Regions from separate parts of the Kitasatospora sp. NPDC101447 genome, predicted to be linked through region 3. Evidence: riboswitches for the same ligand, from Rfam matches in the RefSeq annotation. Region 3 holds a riboswitch; each other region holds the start of a gene.
The links. Region 3 has a riboswitch for cyclic di-AMP ahead of ACIRST_RS13500 (NlpC/P60 family protein). Riboswitches for the same ligand answer to the same signal wherever they lie in the genome.
Positions count from the first base shown of each region.

Region 1: linked by a shared signal. The riboswitch ahead of ACIRST_RS28555 (peptidoglycan DD-metalloendopeptidase family protein) and the one ahead of ACIRST_RS13500 (NlpC/P60 family protein) in region 3 are both predicted to bind cyclic di-AMP.
Region 2: linked by a shared signal. The riboswitch ahead of ACIRST_RS30210 (M23 family metallopeptidase) and the one ahead of ACIRST_RS13500 (NlpC/P60 family protein) in region 3 are both predicted to bind cyclic di-AMP.
Region 4: linked by a shared signal. The riboswitch ahead of ACIRST_RS35920 (transglycosylase family protein) and the one ahead of ACIRST_RS13500 (NlpC/P60 family protein) in region 3 are both predicted to bind cyclic di-AMP.

Region 1 covers NZ_JBIWNL010000024.1:94,833-99,576, reverse strand. Annotated here, with positions in the region: gene purB (adenylosuccinate lyase) at 1-233, shown strand, start outside; gene ACIRST_RS28560 (MFS transporter) at 273-1,811, opposite strand; cyclic di-AMP (ydaO/yuaA leader) riboswitch at 2,124-2,304, shown strand; gene ACIRST_RS28555 (peptidoglycan DD-metalloendopeptidase family protein) at 2,307-3,290, shown strand; gene ACIRST_RS28550 (DUF2470 domain-containing protein) at 3,582-4,301, opposite strand; gene ACIRST_RS28545 (RidA family protein) at 4,428-4,744, opposite strand, start outside.
Region 2 covers NZ_JBIWNL010000027.1:86,632-91,375, forward strand. Annotated here, with positions in the region: gene ACIRST_RS30190 (ATP-binding protein) at 1-661, opposite strand, end outside; gene ACIRST_RS30195 (TetR-like C-terminal domain-containing protein) at 1,076-1,642, opposite strand; gene ACIRST_RS30200 (alpha/beta fold hydrolase) at 1,783-2,610, opposite strand; gene ACIRST_RS30205 (YiaA/YiaB family inner membrane protein) at 2,741-3,031, opposite strand; cyclic di-AMP (ydaO/yuaA leader) riboswitch at 3,229-3,387, shown strand; gene ACIRST_RS30210 (M23 family metallopeptidase) at 3,400-4,233, shown strand; gene ACIRST_RS30215 (hypothetical protein) at 4,312-4,744, opposite strand, start outside.
Region 3 covers NZ_JBIWNL010000007.1:223,458-228,201, forward strand. Annotated here, with positions in the region: gene ACIRST_RS13490 (NYN domain-containing protein) at 344-1,645, shown strand; gene ACIRST_RS13495 (NlpC/P60 family protein) at 1,846-2,883, shown strand; cyclic di-AMP (ydaO/yuaA leader) riboswitch at 3,221-3,374, shown strand; gene ACIRST_RS13500 (NlpC/P60 family protein) at 3,385-4,506, shown strand; gene ACIRST_RS13505 (NlpC/P60 family protein) at 4,729-4,744, shown strand, end outside.
Region 4 covers NZ_JBIWNL010000041.1:13,297-18,040, forward strand. Annotated here, with positions in the region: gene ACIRST_RS35905 (ATP-binding protein) at 1-116, shown strand, start outside; gene ACIRST_RS35910 (DUF397 domain-containing protein) at 535-798, opposite strand; gene ACIRST_RS35915 (hypothetical protein) at 1,358-2,317, shown strand; cyclic di-AMP (ydaO/yuaA leader) riboswitch at 2,788-2,947, shown strand; gene ACIRST_RS35920 (transglycosylase family protein) at 2,934-4,214, shown strand; gene ACIRST_RS35925 (hypothetical protein) at 4,458-4,661, shown strand.

The sequences.
Region 1 (4,744 bases), on a different contig from region 3:
TCGCCTCGGCACTGGCGATGCGCGCGGGCGCCCGGGAGAACGAGCTGCTGGACCGCCTGGCCGCCGACGAGCGGATCCCGCTGGACCGCGCCGCGCTGGACGCGCTGCTGGCCGACAAGCTCTCCTTCACCGGTGCGGCCGGCGCCCAGGTCGCCGAGGTGGTCCGCCTGGTGGAGGCCGTCGCGGCCGCCTACCCGGAGGCCGCCAAGTACGCGCCGGGTGACATCCTCTGAGGTCGATGTCCCGTGACGTCCCGGTGAGGTGACGTCGCGTCAGCTCTCGGGCGTGGGCCCCGCCGCCGGACCGGTGGCGGGGCCCTCGCGCGTGTGGACGTGGCCCGGGTCGAAGGGCGGGGTGGTGGTGCCGCAGGGCCAGTCGCAGTTCGGCTCGGCGACCGGCTTCTCCTCGGGCGCCAGCACGTTGCCCCGGATGGTGGCGAAGGCGATCATCCCGCCGGTGGCCAGCAGGCCCGCGCAGATCAGCATCGCCGTGTGGAAGGCGGAGTCGACCTCGGAGGGCACCTGGTAGGCGTTGCCGCTCAGCCCGGCCAGGGCCGGCAGGGCGGCCACCGCGAGCAGGCCGGCCGCGCGGGCGGCGGCGTTGTTGACCCCGCTGGCGATGCCCGCGTGCCGGACCTCGACGGCGGCCAGCACCGTCGCCGTCAGCGGCGCCACCAGCAGGGTCATCCCGCAGCCCATCACCGTGACGGCGGGCAGCACGTCCGTCCAGTACGACGAGTCGGAGCCGATGCGGAGCATCAGCAGCACCCCGGCGGCGCAGATCAGGGGGCCGACGGTGAGCGGGATCCGCGGGCCGATCCGCTTGCCGAGCCGGCCGGCGCGCGCCGACAGCAGCAGCATCAGGATGGTGATCGGCACCAGCGCGAAGCCCGAGACCAGCGGTGAGAACCCGGCGACGATCTGCAGCTGCACCACCAGCAGGAAGAACACGCCGCTGAACGCCGCGTACACGCAGAGGGTCACCAGGTTCACGGCGGTGAACAGCCGGGAGGAGAAGAGGCCGAGCGGCAGCATCGGTTCGGGCGCGCGGCGCTCGACGGTGACGAAGGCGACGCCGAGCACCACGCCGATCACGCCGCTGACCCAGACCGCGGGGGACAGGCCCTCGCCGGCCGCGGTCAGCGCGTAGGTGATCGCGCCGAGCGCGAGCGCGGCGAGCGCCGCGCCCAGCACGTCGAAGCGGCCGGTGGCGCTCTCGTCCCGGCTCTCCGGTACGGACCGGGTGGTGACCGCGATGACGGCGGCCGCGAGCGGCAGGTTCAGCAGGAAGATCCAGCGCCAGCCGGGGCCGTCCACCAGCCAGCCGCCGAGGAAGGGGCCGACCGCGGCCGACACCCCGCCGAGGCCGGACCACAGGCCGACCGCCGCCGAGCGGTCGTCAGGGTGGAAGACGGCCTGGAGCATGGCGAGCGAGCCGGGCGTGAGCAGCGCCCCGCCGATGCCCTGGACGGCGCGGGCGGCGATCAGCACCTGGATGTTCGGCGCGGCGGCGCACGCCGCGGAGGCGACGGCGAACCAGACCACGCCGATCAGGAAGACCCGGCGTCTGCCGTACCGGTCGCCGAGCGCGCCGCCGAGCAGGATCAGGCCCGCCAGGGTGAGCAGATAGGCGTTCAGCGTCCATTGCAGGGATGCCAGGGAGGCGCCCAGGTCGGCGCCGATGCGGGGCAGGGCGACGTTCACCACGGTGCCGTCGAGCATCGCCATGCTGGATCCGAGCACCGTTGCCAGGAGTACCCAGCGACCCTGCGCGGTGCCCAGGCGCAGGGTGCCTGCTTCGGAGGTGGCCACGGCCCGATCCTGGCCCTGTGGGGCGTACGTGACAAGGCTCACCGGTGGGTGTGTTGGAGGCTGTCGGTGCGTGAGCGGACGACTGCGCAGCGCCGTCGTCGTCGGCGCAGGGTCGTGGATCAGTGGCACGGGGTGAATGGATTGTGTACAGACCGTGCCGCGGATCATTCGGAGGGTGACCGGATCCCCGGGGGTCGTTGCGGATTCAAGAGATCGACATTGCTTCACCCGAACGGATGGGTTTTAGTTCAGCGACCGCCCGGCCAGCCCGGACGGATCCACCGGGTGGAACGCCGAGTCCTGCCGCTGCCCGGGTGGTTCGAACTGAACTCTGTACGGCAGGAGCGGGGGACCCACAGGTAAGTCGCCGGACCGGAGTTCGCGCCTCAGGGCGCGGGCGTCCAGGGCCGGCTTGGGGTGAAGCCGCGCATGCGGCCGGGCAACTCCAGCCCGAACCCGACAGCTCACCTCGCAGGCGTCGGAGAGGAAACTTCCATGCCTGCTCAGGCTCGTCGTATCGCCCTGCCCCGCGCCGCCCGCATCGGCATCGCCACCGCCGTCACCGGCGCCTCCTTCGCCCTCCCGCTCGTGACCGCGATCAGCGCCCAGGCCCACACCGCCCCGGCTGCCCCGGTCGCGCAGGCCGCCCCCGCCGCTGCTGCCGCCCCCGCCCCCGCCGCCGACGCCAAGCCGGCCGCGCAGGCCGCTCCGGCCGCCGCGCACGAGAGCTACCGCGTCGTCAGCGGTGACACCCTGTCCAAGATCGCCGACGTCAAGAACGTCGACGGCGGCTGGCACGCGCTGTACGAGCAGAACCGCTCGGTCGTCGGCGCCAACCCGAACCTGATCTTCCCGGGCCAGCAGCTCACCATCGCCGGCCACGCCGTCGCGCCGTCCGCCGACGCCGCCCCGGCGAAGCCGGCCGCCCCGGCCAAGCCCGCCACGCCGGCCAAGCCGCAGGTCAAGGTCCAGGTCAAGACCGAGGCCGCGAAGCCGGCCGCCCCGGTGCAGACCCAGGTTCAGACCGCCGCTCCGGCCCCGGCCGTGACCGCCGCTCCGGTCGCCGCCACCGCCGGTTACGTCGCGCCGCTGGCCAACCCGGTCCTGGGCGAGGCCTACGGTGTCGCCGGCTCGATGTGGGCCTCCGGCCACCACACCGGCCAGGACTTCGTCTGCTCCACCGGTACCCCGCTGCGCGCCGTCGCCAACGGTGTCGTGGTCAAGGCCGGCAACGGCGGCGCCTACGGCAACGAGGTCGAGATCAAGCTCGCCGACGGCAAGTACGCGCAGTACGCGCACCTCTCGTCGATCGGCGTGAAGATCGGTCAGACCGTCACCGCCGGCCAGCAGCTCGGCCTCTCCGGCGCCACCGGCAACGTGACCGGCCCGCACCTGCACTTCGAGATCCGCACCACCCCGGAGTACGGCTCGGACATCAACCCGGTCACCTACCTGCGCGCGCACGGCGTCGCGCTCTGACCCTTCCGGGGTTTCAGGAACCACCGCTGCTGCGGAGCGAATCGATCCTCCGGGATGGTCATGTCGGGTGACCGCTCGACCGGGTGATCGCCGCACAGTGGACATGGGCGCGGGACACGCCCAGGCCGGCCCGGCTCGCGGGACACACCTCCCTCGCGAGCCGGGCCGGCCGGTGCCTTTTCCGGGGCCGGTACGGCACGGGGGTTCGCTCCGGGGTGGTCGGTTCGGCCGGACGGTGGGTCAATCCGTTCGCACGGTCTGCCTGCTGAACGCGCTGAAGGGGATCGGGAGTCAGCCGCGGTGGGCGGGCTGGCCGTACCGGGCGGCGGTCAGCAGGTCGTGCATCCGGTGGCCGAAGTCCTCGACGTCGCGGGCCGGTTCGGGGAAGACCAGGCGGACGTCGCGGTGCCCGTCGGGGTGGTCCAGGCGCAGCACCAGGCCGTGGCGGTCCAGGGCGAGCGGGCGGACGTCCGGGTTCCGGGCGAGCAGCGCCGGGTCGAGCAGGCGGGTGAGGACGTCGAGCGCGTCGGCGTGGTCGTCGGCGAAGTGGGTGAGCATCGCGGCCTCGTGGCGGGCCATCGGGTCGGGGGTGGCGTGGGCGAGGTCGGCGGCGGTGACCGCGCCGGTGCCGTACGGGGTGGCGAGGACGGCGTGGGCGACGTCCACGCGCAGGTGGACGCTGAGGCCGTCGTCGGCGAGGTGGGCCAGCCGGAGCCGGCCGGCCAGGGTGAGGCGGGCGCGGACGCGGTCGCGGACGGCGACGGGGGAGACGTCGGTGACGTCGAGGACGACGGCGAGGCCGTCGGTGGCCCGGGCGGCGGCTGCGGTGAGCGGGGCGTCCAGTGGGGCGCGCAGTCGCAGGCGGGAGCCGTGGACGGAGACCGGGGTGTCCAGGTCGTGGTGCTCGCCCAGTGCACGGACGGCGAGCGAGGAGGTCGTGCCGAGCAGGCTCAGGATCCGTTCGGCGGTGGTGGGCTCGGGGACCTCGGTGTCGCCGGGGGGCAGGCTCATGGACGGACCTCCAGTTGGTTAGGTGAGCCTAACCTAATGTTGCTGTCCGGGTGTGGCAAGCGCGCAGGGCCCGGACGCGCGGGAGGCGTCCGGGCCCTGCGGTGGGTGCGGTCGGGGACGGGAGCGTCAGACGACGACGGCCTGGGCGTCGATCTCCACCAGCATCGGCTCCTGCGGGAGCTCGACGAAGACGGTGGTGCGGCAGGGCTTCACCCCGCCGGGCTTGACGTTCTCCTCGATGAACTCGGCGTAGACCTCGTTCATCAGCGGGAAGTCGGCGCGCTTGGTGAGGTAGACGCGGAACATCACCACGTCCTCGATGGTCGCGCCGCCGGCCTCGACGACGGCCTTGACGTTCTCCAGGGTGCGCCGGGTCTGCGCCTTCACGTCACCGTGGTGGAGGTACTCGCCGGTCGCCGGGTCCTGCGGGCCCTGGCCGGAGA
Region 2 (4,744 bases), on a different contig from region 3:
CGCCGCCGTCGTCGATCTCGATGACGGCGCCGTTGTGCACCGGCATCAGGGTGACGAACACCTGGGTGCTGGGCGGGGAGTAGCGGGTGGCGTTGTCCAGCAGCTCGGCGATCGCGTGGATCAGCGCCTCGGCCGCGGCGCCGACCACCGCGGTCTCGATCCGGCTGCGGACCACCACCCGCTGGAACGGCAGGATGCGCGACTGGGCGCCGCGGACGACGTCCTCCAGGGTGACCGGCTCCGGCCAGTGCCGGCCGGCCCGGGCGCCGCACAGCACGGCCAGGGTCTGGGCCAGCCTGGCCTGTTGGGCGGCCGCATGGTCGGCCTTGAGCAGGCCCTCCAGCAGCGCCGGGTCGTCGTGGGTGCGTTCCATCTCGTCCAGCAGCGCCTGCTGGTCGTGGGCCATCACCAGGATCCGGCGGGCCACGCTGAGGAAGGCGCGCTGGGTGGAGGCGGTGAGTTCCTGCTCGTGCTGGACGGCGGCCAGGTCCACGCCCCGGCGGGAGAGTTCGGCGGTGAGCTGTTCCTGGAGCCGGGCGAGTTCGTGCTGCAGCCGGTCGGCGCGGCCGCGCTGGGTGACGGACACGGCGTGGTAGCGCGCGGCGGCCACGAGGGCGAGGACGGCGAGCACGCCGGTTGCCGTTACTGACCACTGAGTCATCGTCACGCGGCGAATTCTAGGGTGATGATCCTACGAAGGTGTGAACGGATCTCGCCAAGTGACCGGATCTCGTCAAAATCAAGTCAATCCGCCCGCATTCCGGACTCGTTCGTCCCCGATCGCCCTCTGGGGCAAGCCCTCGGGGCGGCTCTGTCGGGTCGGCCGCCACCCGTCCCGAACCCGCCCGATGGCCGGTTCGCGCCCTGGGATGTGTGGGGCCTGTGTGCAGGGTGTCGCGAAAGCGGATCCTCGGGGCCGGCGGCGTCTTCCCTCGACGCCTCCCTCCGGCGTTTCCTCCGACGTTTCCCCCGGCGTTTTCTCTCGGCGTCCACCCGTCCTCCGTCGGGGCGCCGCGGGGGTCGGCCGGCTCGACGCCCCCGTGTCCGCCGGTTCGCCGGGTGCGTGGGCGGCCCGTCAGGCGGGCCAGGCGCGGAGGCCGGTGGTGAGGGTGGCGATGAGGCGGTCCTGGGTGGTGGTGAGGTCCTCGGCGAGCCGGAAGGCACCGGCGGTGCTGAGCGAGGCGAAGCCGTGGGCCAGGGAGCGGACGGTCCGGGCGGCGTGGATCGCCTCGGAGCCGTCGAGCCCGTACTCCCGCAGGACGGCGATGATCACGCCGACGAGTCGCGCGGCCGCCTCGGCGAGGTCGTCGTCGGGCTGCGGGGCCTGGGGGAGGGCGTTGTAGCGGTGCGGGTGCTCGGTGGCGTACGCGTGGTAGGCGCGCAGGACGGCCGCGACGGCGTCGTCCCCGCTGCGGCCGACCGCGGCGGCGGCGAGGCAGTCGGCCAGTTCCCCGGTGACCCGGACGGCGATCAGCCGCCGCAGTTCGGCGAGGCCACCGCTGACGTGCTTGTACAGCGAGGGGGTGGCGACGCCGGCCCGGGCGGCGACCGCGGCGAGGGTGAGGGCTTCGGTGCCCTGTTCGTCCAGGAGGGCGATGGCGTGGTCGACGACCTGGTCGGGGGTCAGTCCTATGCGGGGCATGGTTTCGGGCTTCTCTCGTGCGGGAGTCGGCGGTGGTCGGGCGGTGGTCCCGCCGTGGTCGGCCTGGTGGCCGGCCGGTGGTGGGCCGGTGGCGGGCCGTGGCGGGCCGTGGCGGGCCGGGTGGACCGGCGGTCGGGCGGTCAGGCGAGTTCGGCGAGGAAGGGCAGCAGGGCGTCCGCGGTGGCCTGCGGGTCGTCGGCCATCGGGTAGTGCCCGGACCCTTCGATCATCGCCTTCCGCGCGCCCAGTGCCGCGACCTGCCGGTCGGCGACGAGCTCCGGCTTCGGGAAGTCGGGGTCCTTGCTGCCCATGACCACCAGCGCCGGGCACCGCACGGCGGCCGTCCAGCCGACCGGCGAGGAGTTCCCGGTGACGTACCCGCGGGTGGCGGTCTTGCGGCCCGGGGTGCGCAGCGCGGCGACCAGCCCGTCCACGTAGGCGTCGAAGTCGGCGGGCTTGGCGCCGGGGAAGGCCATCCGGCGCAGGTAGAAGCCCCAGAAGGCGGGCCAGTGGACGAGCGCCGCGCCCATCAGGCCGAGGACGCCGCGCATCAGGGCGCCGGGCTGCGGGTTCTCGACGAAGGCGTCGATCAGGACGATCCCGGCGACCCGCTCCGGCGCGTCCCCGGCGACCTTGACGACCGTCGCGCCGGTGTAGGAGTTCCCGGCGAGGACGGCGCGCTCGATGCCGAGGTGGTCGAGCAGGGCGAGGACGTCGTCGGCGATGGCGGCGGGGCCGTAGTCGTCCCAGGCGATGGACGACTCGCCGAAGCCGCGCAGGTCCATGGTGACGACCCGGTGGCCGGCGGCGACGAGCAGCGGGCGGAGGTGCCGGTACGCGGCGCGGCTGTCGAGCATGCCGGGCAGCAGGACGACGGGGGTGCCGTCGCCCTGCCGGGTGTCGTCGAAGGCGATCCGCCCGCCGGGGAGGGTCAGGTACTGGGTGTCCGGGGTGATGGTGGCGTTCATGGTGGGCCTCCTCGGTCCTCCGCTGCGGGCATCGGCGGTGCTGCCGATAGCCATAAAGCTAAGGCTAATAGCCTTAGCCGTCAAGTGCTCGACCGCGGCGGAGGGAGAGGGGGGTGTCGGGCGGCCCGCCTCAGACCCCCTCGACCTTGAACGGGTCGTGCTCGCTGAGCAGCTTCTCCAGCCGGGCCTGGTCGACCCGGCTGACGATCTCGTTCGTCTCCTGCCGGTCCCGGACCACCTTCGCCAGGGTGAACGCGGAGCTGACGGTGTAGAGGAGGCCGATCCCGAGGAACGCCCGGGTCCACCCGCCGACCGGCAGGTAGGCGATCCCGACGGCGAGGGCCGTGCCCGACAGGGCGAAGGAGAGGATGGCCTGGATGTAGTAGGCGGCCGTCGTGCGGTTCTGCATCGGTGCGCTCATGGCGTCAGGATGCGGCCGTCCGGCCGGGCCGCACATGAGTAGGAGTACTCAGATGAAGTGCTCGTGTCGAAGGGTCGTTCGTTGACGTCCTATCACTCGTTCCACGGCCGTCCCGGACGGATGGCTTGGAATCAGAGCGTCCTAGGATTAACGTTTGATAACGCAGCGCGGTTGTCAACGCCGTACCCAGACGGCACCGTGCGCCGTCGCCTAATCCCGCCGGCCGGCCTCCGGGCAGGTCAGGGAGCCGGGGAACCACGTTCCTTGGGGTGAATCGGCGGGGCCCCGGCCCGGCCGTAGGAGACCTTCCTGCTCCGAACCCGTCAGCTAACCCGGTAGGCGCGAAGGAAGGAAAGGAGCGCGCCTCCGTGGCGTCGACGCACACTCCGGCACACCCGGCCGGCCCCGCAGCCGGTACCCAGCTCCTCGACCACCCCGGTGCGGACGGCCCCGAGGCCCTCGGCCCGGAGGCCGAGACCAACCGGCACCGGATGCCGCGTCAGGTCCGCGGCACCTCCCCGCTGCTCGGCGTCACCGCCGTCGCCGCCACCCTGGGCGCCACCGGCTTCGCCTCGGCCACCCCGGCCGCCGCACCCGCCGTCGAGGCCCCGGACGAGACGCCGGTCGCCCTCTCCGCCGACCCCGGCCTCGCGCTCGCCGCCCGCATCCAGCAGCAGGCCGACAGCCAGCGCACCGCCGCCGAGGAGACCGCCCGCGTGCAGGCCGCGCAGGAGGCCGAGGCCAAGGCCGCCGCCAAGGAGGCCGAGGCCAAGCGCGCCGCCGAGGAGGCGGAGGCCAAGCGGGCCGCCGCCCTCACCCTCCCGGTGAAGGACTACCGGCTCTCCGCCCACTACGGCCAGAGCGCCCGCTACTGGGCCAACCTGCACACCGGCCTGGACTTCGCCGCCGACACCGGCACCCCGGTCTACGCGCTCGGCCAGGGCACCATCACCTCGGCCGGCTGGTCCGGCTCCTACGGCTACCGGATCGTCGAGACCCTGCCCGACGGCACCGAGATCTGGTACTGCCACCTCTCCTCGATCATCGCGGGCTCCGGCAAGGTCACCTCCGGCCAGCAGATCGGCAAGGTCGGCGCGACCGGCAACGTCACCGGCCCGCACCTGCACCTGGAGGTCCGCCCCGGCGGCGGCGCCCCGGTCGACCCGGAGCCCTGGCTCCAGCAGCACGGCCTCAACCCGTAACGGACACCCGGAGGCCCGTAGCGGCCTCCCGGAAGCCCCCGGCCGCACGCGGCCGGGGGCTTCCGGGTGCCACGGCGGCTACTCCTCGGCGGGCAGCTGCGCCAGGTAGGCGTCGATCTCCTCCTGGCCCGGCTCCGGCGCCAGCTCCGGGAACTCCGCCACCAGCAGCCGCGGCAGCCCGGGCACCGTCCACTCCCCGAACAGGTCGAGCGCCGCGTCGACCGCCGCGTCCTCGAAGTGCCCGAAGTCCCCGGCCAGTTCGTCCGGCATCGGGCGCCCGAGCGCGGTCAGCTCGGCCAGGTTGCGGTAGCTGCGCCGCATCAGGCCCTGCTCCAGCAGCCGCCGGGCGCCGTCCGTGGCCATGCCGACCGACAGCACCCGTCCCGGTCCCCAGCCCTGCTCGTCCGGCTCGTCCAGCCAGCCGGTGGGCACCAGCGCCTCGTACGCGGCCAGCCGCTCCTCCTCCGCCAGCCCGGCGAAGCCGGTCAGCCAGTCCCGCACCGCCGCCCCG
Region 3 (4,744 bases):
CCCCCCCCCCCCCACACCGGACAATACGGAACAAGACGCACGGGGCGTGACGACGGGGGGTCGCGGCCGTACCCCGCCGGAGAACAGGATCGGAGCCGAGGACGTGGTGGACGCAGCGAAGGAGCCCGGCGAAGCGCAGGGGCTTCGGCCCGCTGCGCAGGCGCAGGTGCCGGACGCCGGGACGGGACCGGCGGAGGGCGCTGCGTCCGGAGCCGTCGACGCGGCGGCCGGCGGACCCGATGCCGTCGGGGCGCAGACCGCTTCGTCCGACCCGGCAGACCCGGCAGACCCGGCCGAGTCCTCCGACGCCTCCGGGGCCGCGTCGGAGCGCGGCGCCGAGAAGCTGGACCGGCCGCTGCCCGAGGGAGTGCGCCGACGGGTGGTCGGGCTGGCCTCGGACGCGCTGGGCGGACTGCCGCCGGGCGAACTCCCGCAGAGCCTGCGTCAGTACGTGAAGTTCACCCCCGCGCGGCGCGCCAAGTACGCGGCCACCGCGCTGGCGGCCGCGCTGGAGGCGGAGCCGGCCTTCCGGGTGCGGATAGCGGAGCGGCTGCGGCTGGGACAGCCGGACCTGGTGAGGGCGCTGGAGTCGGGCAGCGTCCCCGGCGCCGCCGATCCGATGGACGTCGCGGCCGCCGCCTACCTGGTGCGCTCGGCGGGCTGGAGCCGGCTGGTCGCCGAGGCCGGCGAGGAGGCCGAGCGGGCCGGCGCCGAGGACGCGGCCGCGGAGGCGACCCGGCTGGTGGAGAAGCTGCAGGCCGAGCTGGCCGAGGTGCGGGCCACCGCGCGGGCGGACCTGGACCGGCAGCGCGTGGAGTTCGAGGGCGTCCGGCGGGAGGCCGAGTCGCTGCGCAAGAAGGTGCGGTCGCTGGAGAGCGACACCCGCCGGGCGCAGGCCGAGACGCGTCGGGTGGCCGGGGAACTGGAGGCGGTGAGGGCCCAGGGCGCTGCCGAGCGCAGCGCGGCCGAGACCGAGGCGCGGCGGCTCAAGCACCGGCTCTCGGAGCTGGAGAACGCCGCCGAGCAGGGCCGCCGGTCGGCCCGCGAGGGGCGCAGCGTCGAGGACATGCGGCTGCGGCTGCTGCTGGACACCGTGCTGCAGTCGGCCCAGGGTCTGCAGCGGGAGCTGGCGCTGCCGGTCGCCCAGATCCGCCCGGCGGACCTGGTGGAGGCGGTGGTGCCGGGCGCGGCCTCGCCGCACGACGTGGCGCGGCGCGGGCTGGCCGAGGACGACCCGGCGCTGCTGGACCAGCTGCTGGCGATTCCGCAGGTGCACCTGGTGGTGGACGGCTACAACGTGACCAAGACCGGCTATCCGACGCTGCCGCTGGAGCAGCAGCGGATCCGGCTGCTGGGCGGGCTGGCGATGCTGGCCCAGCGCACCCAGGCGGAGGTCACCTGTGTGTTCGACGGCCAGGATCTGGACGTTCCGGTGATCATGGCGCCGCCGCGCGGGGTCCGGGTGCGGTTCAGCCGGACCGGAGAGACCGCGGACGAGCTGATCCGCCGTCTGGTGCGGGCCGAGCCGCAGGGCCGTCCGGTGGTGGTGGTCTCCGCCGACCGGGAGGTCGCGGAGGGCGTGCGGAAGGCGGGCGCGCGCCCGGTGGCGTCGGTGCTGCTGCTGAACCGGCTGGCGCGGCCCTGAGCGTCGGCCCGCTAGGATGACACCTGGTCAGCGCCGCGTCCACGACCGTGTGCGGGTGCGGTGAAGCCGGTGTGGTGAACGGGGTTCACGCCTTCGGGGGAGTGGCAAAGCGGATAGATCCGCACTAGGGTCTGGCGTCAAACCTATTTTCCGGTTCCTCATCCGATCGGGTGAGTCCGTTGGAAGAAGGAGCCGGTCCCTTGGCCTCCCACCGCCGTCCCAAGCAGCCGAGCCGCGCGCGGATCTCCGTGCTCACCGCTGCCGCTGCGACCGCGGTCGCCCTCTCCGCCCAGGTGGCCGCGCACGCCGCGCCGCAGCCGAACAAAACGGACGTCAAGGCGCAGATCGACCAGCTCCAGGAGGAGCAGGAGCAGGCGGCCGAGAAGTACAACGGCGCCAAGGAGCGGGCCGACCAACTGCGCAAGCAGGCCGACCAGCTGCAGGACCAGGTGGCCCGCGGCCAGGAGCAGATGACCCAGCTGCAGGGCGGCCTGGCCGAGGTGGCCGGCGACCAGTACCGCAGCGGCGGCATCGACCCGTCCGTCCAGCTGATGCTCTCCTCCGACCCGTCGGGCTACCTGGAGAAGGCCTCGACGGTCCAGCAGGCCAGCACCACCCAGGCCGAGGCGCTCAAGTCGCTGCTGGACGAGCAGCGCCGGCTGGACCAGGAGAAGACCGAGGCGGCCGCCGTGCTGGCCTCGCTGGACAGCACCACCAAGGACCTGAACCAGGCCAAGGCGGACGTCAACACCAAGCTGCAGGCCGCCCAGGACCTGCTGAACTCGCTCAGCGCCGCCGAGCGCACCGCGCTGAAGGCCCAGCAGGCGCAGGACGACCGGGCCTCGCGCGGCAGCGACCGGGTCGACCTGAGCAACCTGCCGCCGGCCAGCGGGTACGCCGCGGTGGCCGTCGCCAAGGCGATGAGCAAGCAGGGCTCGCCGTACGTGTGGGGCGCCACCGGTCCGAGCACCTTCGACTGCTCCGGCCTGATGCTCTGGGCGTACGGCCAGGCCGGCGTCTCGCTGCCGCGCACCTCGCAGGAGCAGGGCCACTACGGCACCGCGGTGCCCGGACTGGCCGCGGCCCAGCCCGGCGACCTGGTCATCTACGGCGGCGACATGCACCACGTCGGGATGTACATCGGCAACGGCATGGTGGTCCACGCGCCGCACACCGGTGACGTGGTGAAGGTGATGAAGGCCGACGCGATGCCGATCAACACCATCCGCCGGGTCTGACGGCCCGACACCCTCCGGGGGCCCCGTCCGGGCCCCTGTGATCCGCGCCACCTCCGACGGGGTGGCGTTCGGGTTTTCGACCGTTTCGCGAGCGGCGGGTGAGACCTGATCAGCCTTGCGTACGGTCGTGATCACCATCGGTCATTTTCACAAAAGAACTTGGGTAATCTTCCGTCTTTTTTCTGACAAGGATTTGAACCGATCACGGTTCAGTTACTAGGGTCGTGCTTCGAACCACCGCACTGTCGATCACCCAGCCAGGGTGGCGGCGGTGGTTACCGCCGAGTTCGCGAGGCAGCGGGGCAGGTCGAAGCGACTGCCCGACAGGGGAGCCCAGTGGTCGGGGGCGCTGCGGAGCGGAGCCGGGGAACCACGTTCCTCCGGGGTGAATCGGCGCCAGGTCGGCCGCTGGAACGGCCGTGAGGCGTCGTAGGGCATGCTTCCGGCCCGAACCCGTCAGCTCACCCGGTAGGCGGACGTAGGAAGAAGGAGCCCGCCTTCGTGGCGTCCCATCGTCGTCCCAAGCCAGCAAGTCGCGCCCGGGTCTCGATCCTGACCGGTGTCGCCGCCGCTGCCGTCGCCCTCTCCGCGCAGTCCGGCGCCCACGCCGACCCGCAGCCGACCAAGGACCAGGTCAAGGAGCAGGTCGACCAGCTCAACGAGCAGGCCGAGGTGGCGACCGAGCAGTACAACGCCGCCCAGGAGAAGCAGCAGACCCTGGAGAAGCAGGTCTCCGGCCTGCAGGACCAGGTGGCCCGTCAGCAGGCCCAGGTGACCGAGCTGCAGGGCGGACTCGCCGAGATCGCCGGGGAGCAGTACCGCAACGGCGGCATATCCCCGACCGTCCAGCTGATGTTCTCGTCCAGCCCGGACAACTTCCTCAACCAGGCCGGTGCGCTGAACCAGGCCGGTGACACCCAGAAGAACCAGCTGAAGCAGCTCCAGGAGCAGCAGCGCAAGCTCGACCAGGACCGCACCGAGGCCCAGGGCAAGCTCGCCGAACTGGAGTCGACCACCCAGCAGCTGAAGGCCTCCAAGGACGAGGTCCAGGCCAAGCTGAAGGCCGCCCAGGACCTGCTCAACACCCTGACCGAGCAGGAGCGCCAGGCGCTGCGCGCGGCCGAGGAGAAGGCCGCCGCCGACGCCAAGGCCCAGGCCGACGCCGCCGCGAAGGCGCAGCAGAACGCCGACCGCGCCTCGCGCGACAACAGCCGCACCGACCTCTCCACGCCGTCGTCCACGCCGGCCGGCAAGCTCCCGGCCCCGGGCAGCTCGCGCGGTGCCGCCGCGCTCTCCGCCGCCGCCTCCAAGGTCGGCAGCCCGTACGTGTGGGGCGCCACCGGCCCGAGCTCCTTCGACTGCTCCGGCCTGATGGTCTGGGCGTTCAACCAGGTCGGCGTGTCGCTGCCGCGCACCTCGCAGGAGCAGGCCCACGCCGGCACCCGGATCGGCACCGACCTGTCCCAGGCCCAGCCCGGCGACCTGCTGATCTTCTACGGGGACGCCCACCATGTCGGCATCTACGCCGGCAACGGCCAGGTGCTGCACGCCCCCAAGCCGGGTGCGTCGGTCCGCTACGAGGCCGTCACCAACATGCCGCTGAGCGGCATCGTGCGGGTCTGACCCCGTTCGGCTCCTCGCAGGCCCGGTCTTCCACCACGGAAGGCCGGGCCTGCGGCGTTGGCGGCTGCTCGGGCTGATGTCCGATTGAAGGTCAAATATTCGGGTCCGTAGGGGTTTGGACTCGCTTGCCCGGACTCGCTAACGTCTGCCACCGGACTCCCGCTCGACGGCCGCCCGCCACGGGCGGCCGCGGGGCCGCGCCGCAGGATTGGAGCCGCTGCCGTGCTTGTGCACCGCC
Region 4 (4,744 bases), on a different contig from region 3:
AGGCGGAGCCGGCGGGCGGACCGCTGGACGGACACCCGGAGATCGGCGGACGCGGGGCGCTCGACGCACTCGGCGGCCCGGTCGACATCGGTGGACGGCACCGGCGCTCGGCCTAGCGCCCCGCGGCACGTGGCGAGCAGCTCCCGACGCCGTGCGGTCGACCGAGGAACCGGCCCGGCGGTCGGCCGGAGGACCCGCTCGGCGATCAGTCGGAGGACCGGCTCGGCGATCGGTCGGAGGACCGGTCCGGCGGTGGTCGGTCGAGTGGTCGACCCGGAACGCCTTCCCGCACCAGGCCCTGCAGCGGGCCGGACGGCGGACGGAGCGGCCGGTCGAGGGAAGCCCCGGGAGGACCACGCCCCGGGCCCCTGCGCCAGGCCCCGTCATCGCTTCGCCCCGGCGGCGACCGGTACGGTCGGCGAAGGCGGCGAAGGCGGAGAAGGCGGAGCAGTCGGAGGAGACGACCGAAAAGACAAAGGCCGTCGCGGTGTCGGCACCCACGACGGCCCCCCGATGGTGAAGCACGGCGGCTGGTCAGACCGCCAGGTGGTCGAACTCCCCGTCCTTGGCCCCCAGCAGCAGGGCGGCGATCTCGGCCCGGGTGTAGATGAGGGCCGGACCGTCCGGGAAGCGCGAGTTGCGCATCGCGACGTCGCCGCCCGGCAGGGCCGCGAACTCGACGCAGTTGCCCTGGGAGTTGCTGTGCCGGCTCTTCTGCCAGACCACCCCCGTGAGATCGGCCGCGGCCATCCCGTTGTAGGTGTCGTGCGAGCCGTGCGTGTTCTGCGAGTCGTGCATAGAAGTCTCCCGAAGAGCTCCGGAGTTGTCGTCCAGCGCGGCGCCCCCGGCACCGCCGAACGAACGGACCGGCCCCGTACCGGCCCGGCACAACGCCTCACTTGACGCGATGATAGCTGCAGTGCACGTGCATCAGCACGGGACATTGCAGGTGCACGAGGCCTTTCACCCGCAGCCCCGAACTCTTCACGGGGCCTTCTCCTGACGGTACGTAAACGGACATAGCCGACTGAATCACCGGGGTCGCGATAACCGGCCGTGAGCGGCCCCCCGCTTAATGTTGATCTTCGAATGCCGGGAGTCGCACCGCCGTGACCCTCCGTCAGGCGACCTCCGGGCTGTGAGACATCTCACGCGCCGCGACTGCAACGCCGCACCCCGTCCGGCACGTCCAGGCAATGAGCCGCGCCCGCACGGGGGTTGGGTGTGGAATGTCCGGATTGTAGGCAAACCGCCCGAACCCGATGCGGCGGACACACCGGGTTCGCACAGCGGCCGCGCGAAACCCGTACGGCAGCCGACTGCAGGCCGGACGGGCAGATGTCCTACGATCTCCGGCATGAGCACCGCAGCCATTCCGGGCGCGCCACTGCCCGTCCGCACTCCAGGCTCCCGTGCGCGGGGGCGCCATCGTCGTCCCGAGCGCCCCGAGATTCCGACCGGCGCGCCGGCCCTGGTGCTCGCCGTGCCCACGGCCGCCGGGCCCGAGTCCCGCTCGGTCGTCGAGGAGCTGCTCTCCATCGTCCGCAGCGAGCAGAACGGCGTCCAGGCCGCAGTCGGCTACCTCCCCGGCGACTCCGCCGAGGGTGAGGGCGGCGAGGACCGCACCGTCGCCGAACTCCTGGCCACGGCCGCCGAAGCCGGCCTGCCGATGCCCGTCCTGGTGCCGCTGGTGCCCGGTCCGCACGGCTTCCTGCCCGAACTCCACGCGCTCGCCGCCGAGTACGGCGCGCCCGTCACCGACGCGCTCGGCCCGCACCCGCTGCTCGCCGAGGCCGTCCACGTACGACTCTCCGAGGCCGGGCTGGCCCGCGCCGACCGCGCCCGGCTCTTCGCCATCGCGACCGCCGCGGACGGCGTGGTCCTGACCACCGTCGGCGGCGAGGACGCCGCCGCCGCGGCCGGCATCACCGGCGTGCTGCTGGCCGCCCGCCTGGCCGTGCCGGTCGTGGCCGCCGCGCTCGACGTGCCCGGCTCGGTGGCCGCGGCCGTCGACCACCTCAAGGAGACCGGCTCCCAGCGCCCGGCGCTGGCCCCGCTGGTGATCGGGCCGGAGGCCGACTCCGAGCTGCTCGCCGCGGCCGCCGAGGAGACCGGCTGCCCGTCGGCGGCGCCGCTGGGCGCGTACCCGACCGTCGGCCAGCTGATCGCCTCGACCTACCTGGCCGCGCTGCCCGCACCGTCCGCGGAGGAGCTGGCGCGGGCCGAGGCGGAGGCGGCGGCCGCCGCCGAGGCCGAGGGGGTCGTGGAGGGCACCCGTGGCGCCCACGCGGCCGCCGAGGGGCCTGCCGGACAGTAGCGGACACCGCGCGCCCGTCGGCGCGCACACGGGGCCCGGAACGACTTGCGTTCCGGGCCCTTCGCTTTGCCCGCTTTCCCGCTCTTGCGGCGTACGGGAGTTACCGGAGTTAAGCGAACAATGAATGGAATGTCCGTTCTGCTGCTGTTTGCCGGGGAATGGCGAGCGCACTCCGGGGCGCTCGAATCACGTCCGCCCCACCGGTTCGACCGGTGCGCCATTTCGCGCTTCGACACACCGTCATGCCATTCCTGAGACAAAGACAGTTGTGGGCATCCGCAATCGCATTGCCGAAAAACGATCATTTACGATCATGATTAGCCGCCAATTTGGCACTTCCCACTAATCCGTGATGCCCGTCACAGCTATTTGCAGTTTGAACTTAAGTCTGCTTAACGTGCTCCCCGTTCGTGACCACACGGACCCAGTTCATCCGCGACGCCGAGTCCTGCCGTCGGATGTCCTGGCAGCGCGAAAACGCACCACGGCAGGAGCGGGGGACCCACAGGTAAGTCGCCCCGGACCGCTCCCAGGAACGGTTCAGGGCTAGGGGTGAAGCCGCGCTCACGCGCGGCCGGGCAACTCCGGCCCGAATCCGACAGCTCACCTCGCAGGCGTGGGAGAGGACCGCGTCTTCATGCTGCCCACCAACGGCACCCGTCTGTCCAGCCGCACCCGCCGCGTGATCGCCGCCATCGGCGTCGCGGGCGTCGGCCTCACCGTCCCGTGCCTCGTCTCCGGCACCGCCTCCGCCGCCTCCGTCGCGACCTGGGACAAGGTCGCCCAGTGCGAGAGCAGCGGCAACTGGAGCATCAACACCGGCAACGGCTTCTACGGCGGCCTCCAGTTCACCCAGAGCACCTGGTCCGCCTTCGGCGGCACCGCCTACGCCTCGCGCGCCGACCTGGCCACGAAGGACCAGCAGATCGCCGTCGCGGAGAAGGTCCTCGCCTCGCAGGGCCCCGGCGCCTGGCCCGTCTGCTCCGTCAAGGCCGGCCTGACCAAGGGCGGCACCCCCGCCGCCGTCGACACCTCGGCCGCTGCCGCTCCGGCTGCTCCGGCCGCCCCGGCTGCTCCGGCTGCCAAGCCCGCCGCCCAGACCCCGGTCCCGGCGGCCAAGCCCGCCAAGCCGGCCGCGCCCGCCCAGGACACCGCCGACTCCGCCGCCGGCACCTGGGCCCAGAAGCACCAGCAGGCCGCCCAGAGCGACGACTACACCGTGGTCGAGGGCGACTGGCTGTCCTCGATCGCGGACAAGCACAACGTCCAGGGCGGCTGGGAGCGGCTGTACGAGCTCAACCGCAGCACCCTGACCGACGGCCCGAACACCATCTACCCGGGCCAGCACCTGACCTTCGGTGACCACGGCCAGACCCAGCAGTCCGCCTCCTCGGACAAGTCCGGCTCGGACTTCACCTGGTTCAACCGCTCGCAGAAGTCCGGTCAGTCCGCGAACGGCGGTTCCGTGAACGCCAAGCCGGTCGCCCAGACCCAGACCCCGGCCGCCCAGGCCCCGGCCCAGGCCCCGGCCGCCAGCGGCAGCATGGCCGCCGCGGTCGCCTTCGCCGAGTCCAAGGTCGGCCAGGCGTACGTCTACGGCGGCACCGGCAACGGCGGCTGGGACTGCTCCGGCCTGACCCAGGCCGCCCTGCGCGCCGCTGGCATCTCCGTCCCGCGCGTCGCCGCCGACCAGGCCGCCGCCAGCACCCACGTCTCGCTGGACAGCCTGCAGCCGGGCGACCTGCTGTTCTGGTCCAACAACGGCAAGGACTCGGGCGTCTACCACGTCGCGATCTACGTCGGTGGCGGCAAGTACGTCGAGGCCGCCAACCCGAGCGCGGGTGTGCGCGAGCAGACCGTCGCCAACTGGGCCCCGGACTTCGCCGGCCGGGTCTGAGCACGGCGAGACGGCTGACGGCAGGCAGCTGACAGCTGACAGCTGACAGATTTCAACATCTGTCAGCTGTCGTCCGTCGTCCGCAGACCGCGGGCCGTAGCCGTCGGCCGCCAACCGAACACTGATCACCCGCCACCCCCGGGGAAGAGTCTGGTCGCTCCTCCCCGGGGGTCGCGGCGTATCCCCGTGGTGGAACCGGACCCGAACGGGCATGCTGCTGCTCTGCACCCGAGGAGGAGTCACATGGCCCAGGTCACCGTCACGCTCGACGCGAACCTCGCGATCGACGCGATGATGCTCTCCGGTACCAAGAACCCGCAGGACGCCGTCGAACTGGTCCTGCGCGACTACCTGGCCCGCGGCCGCCGCACCGAGGCCCGCACCGGCGACCCGGCCGACGGCAACCGCCTCGCCCAGGACCGCACCACCGACACCGAGCACGGCTGAGCGCAGTCGAGATCTGCCGAGATCTGCCGAGCGCTGCCGAGCAGGGCCGAGCAGGACCGAGCACAGGCACGCCGAAGGGCCCC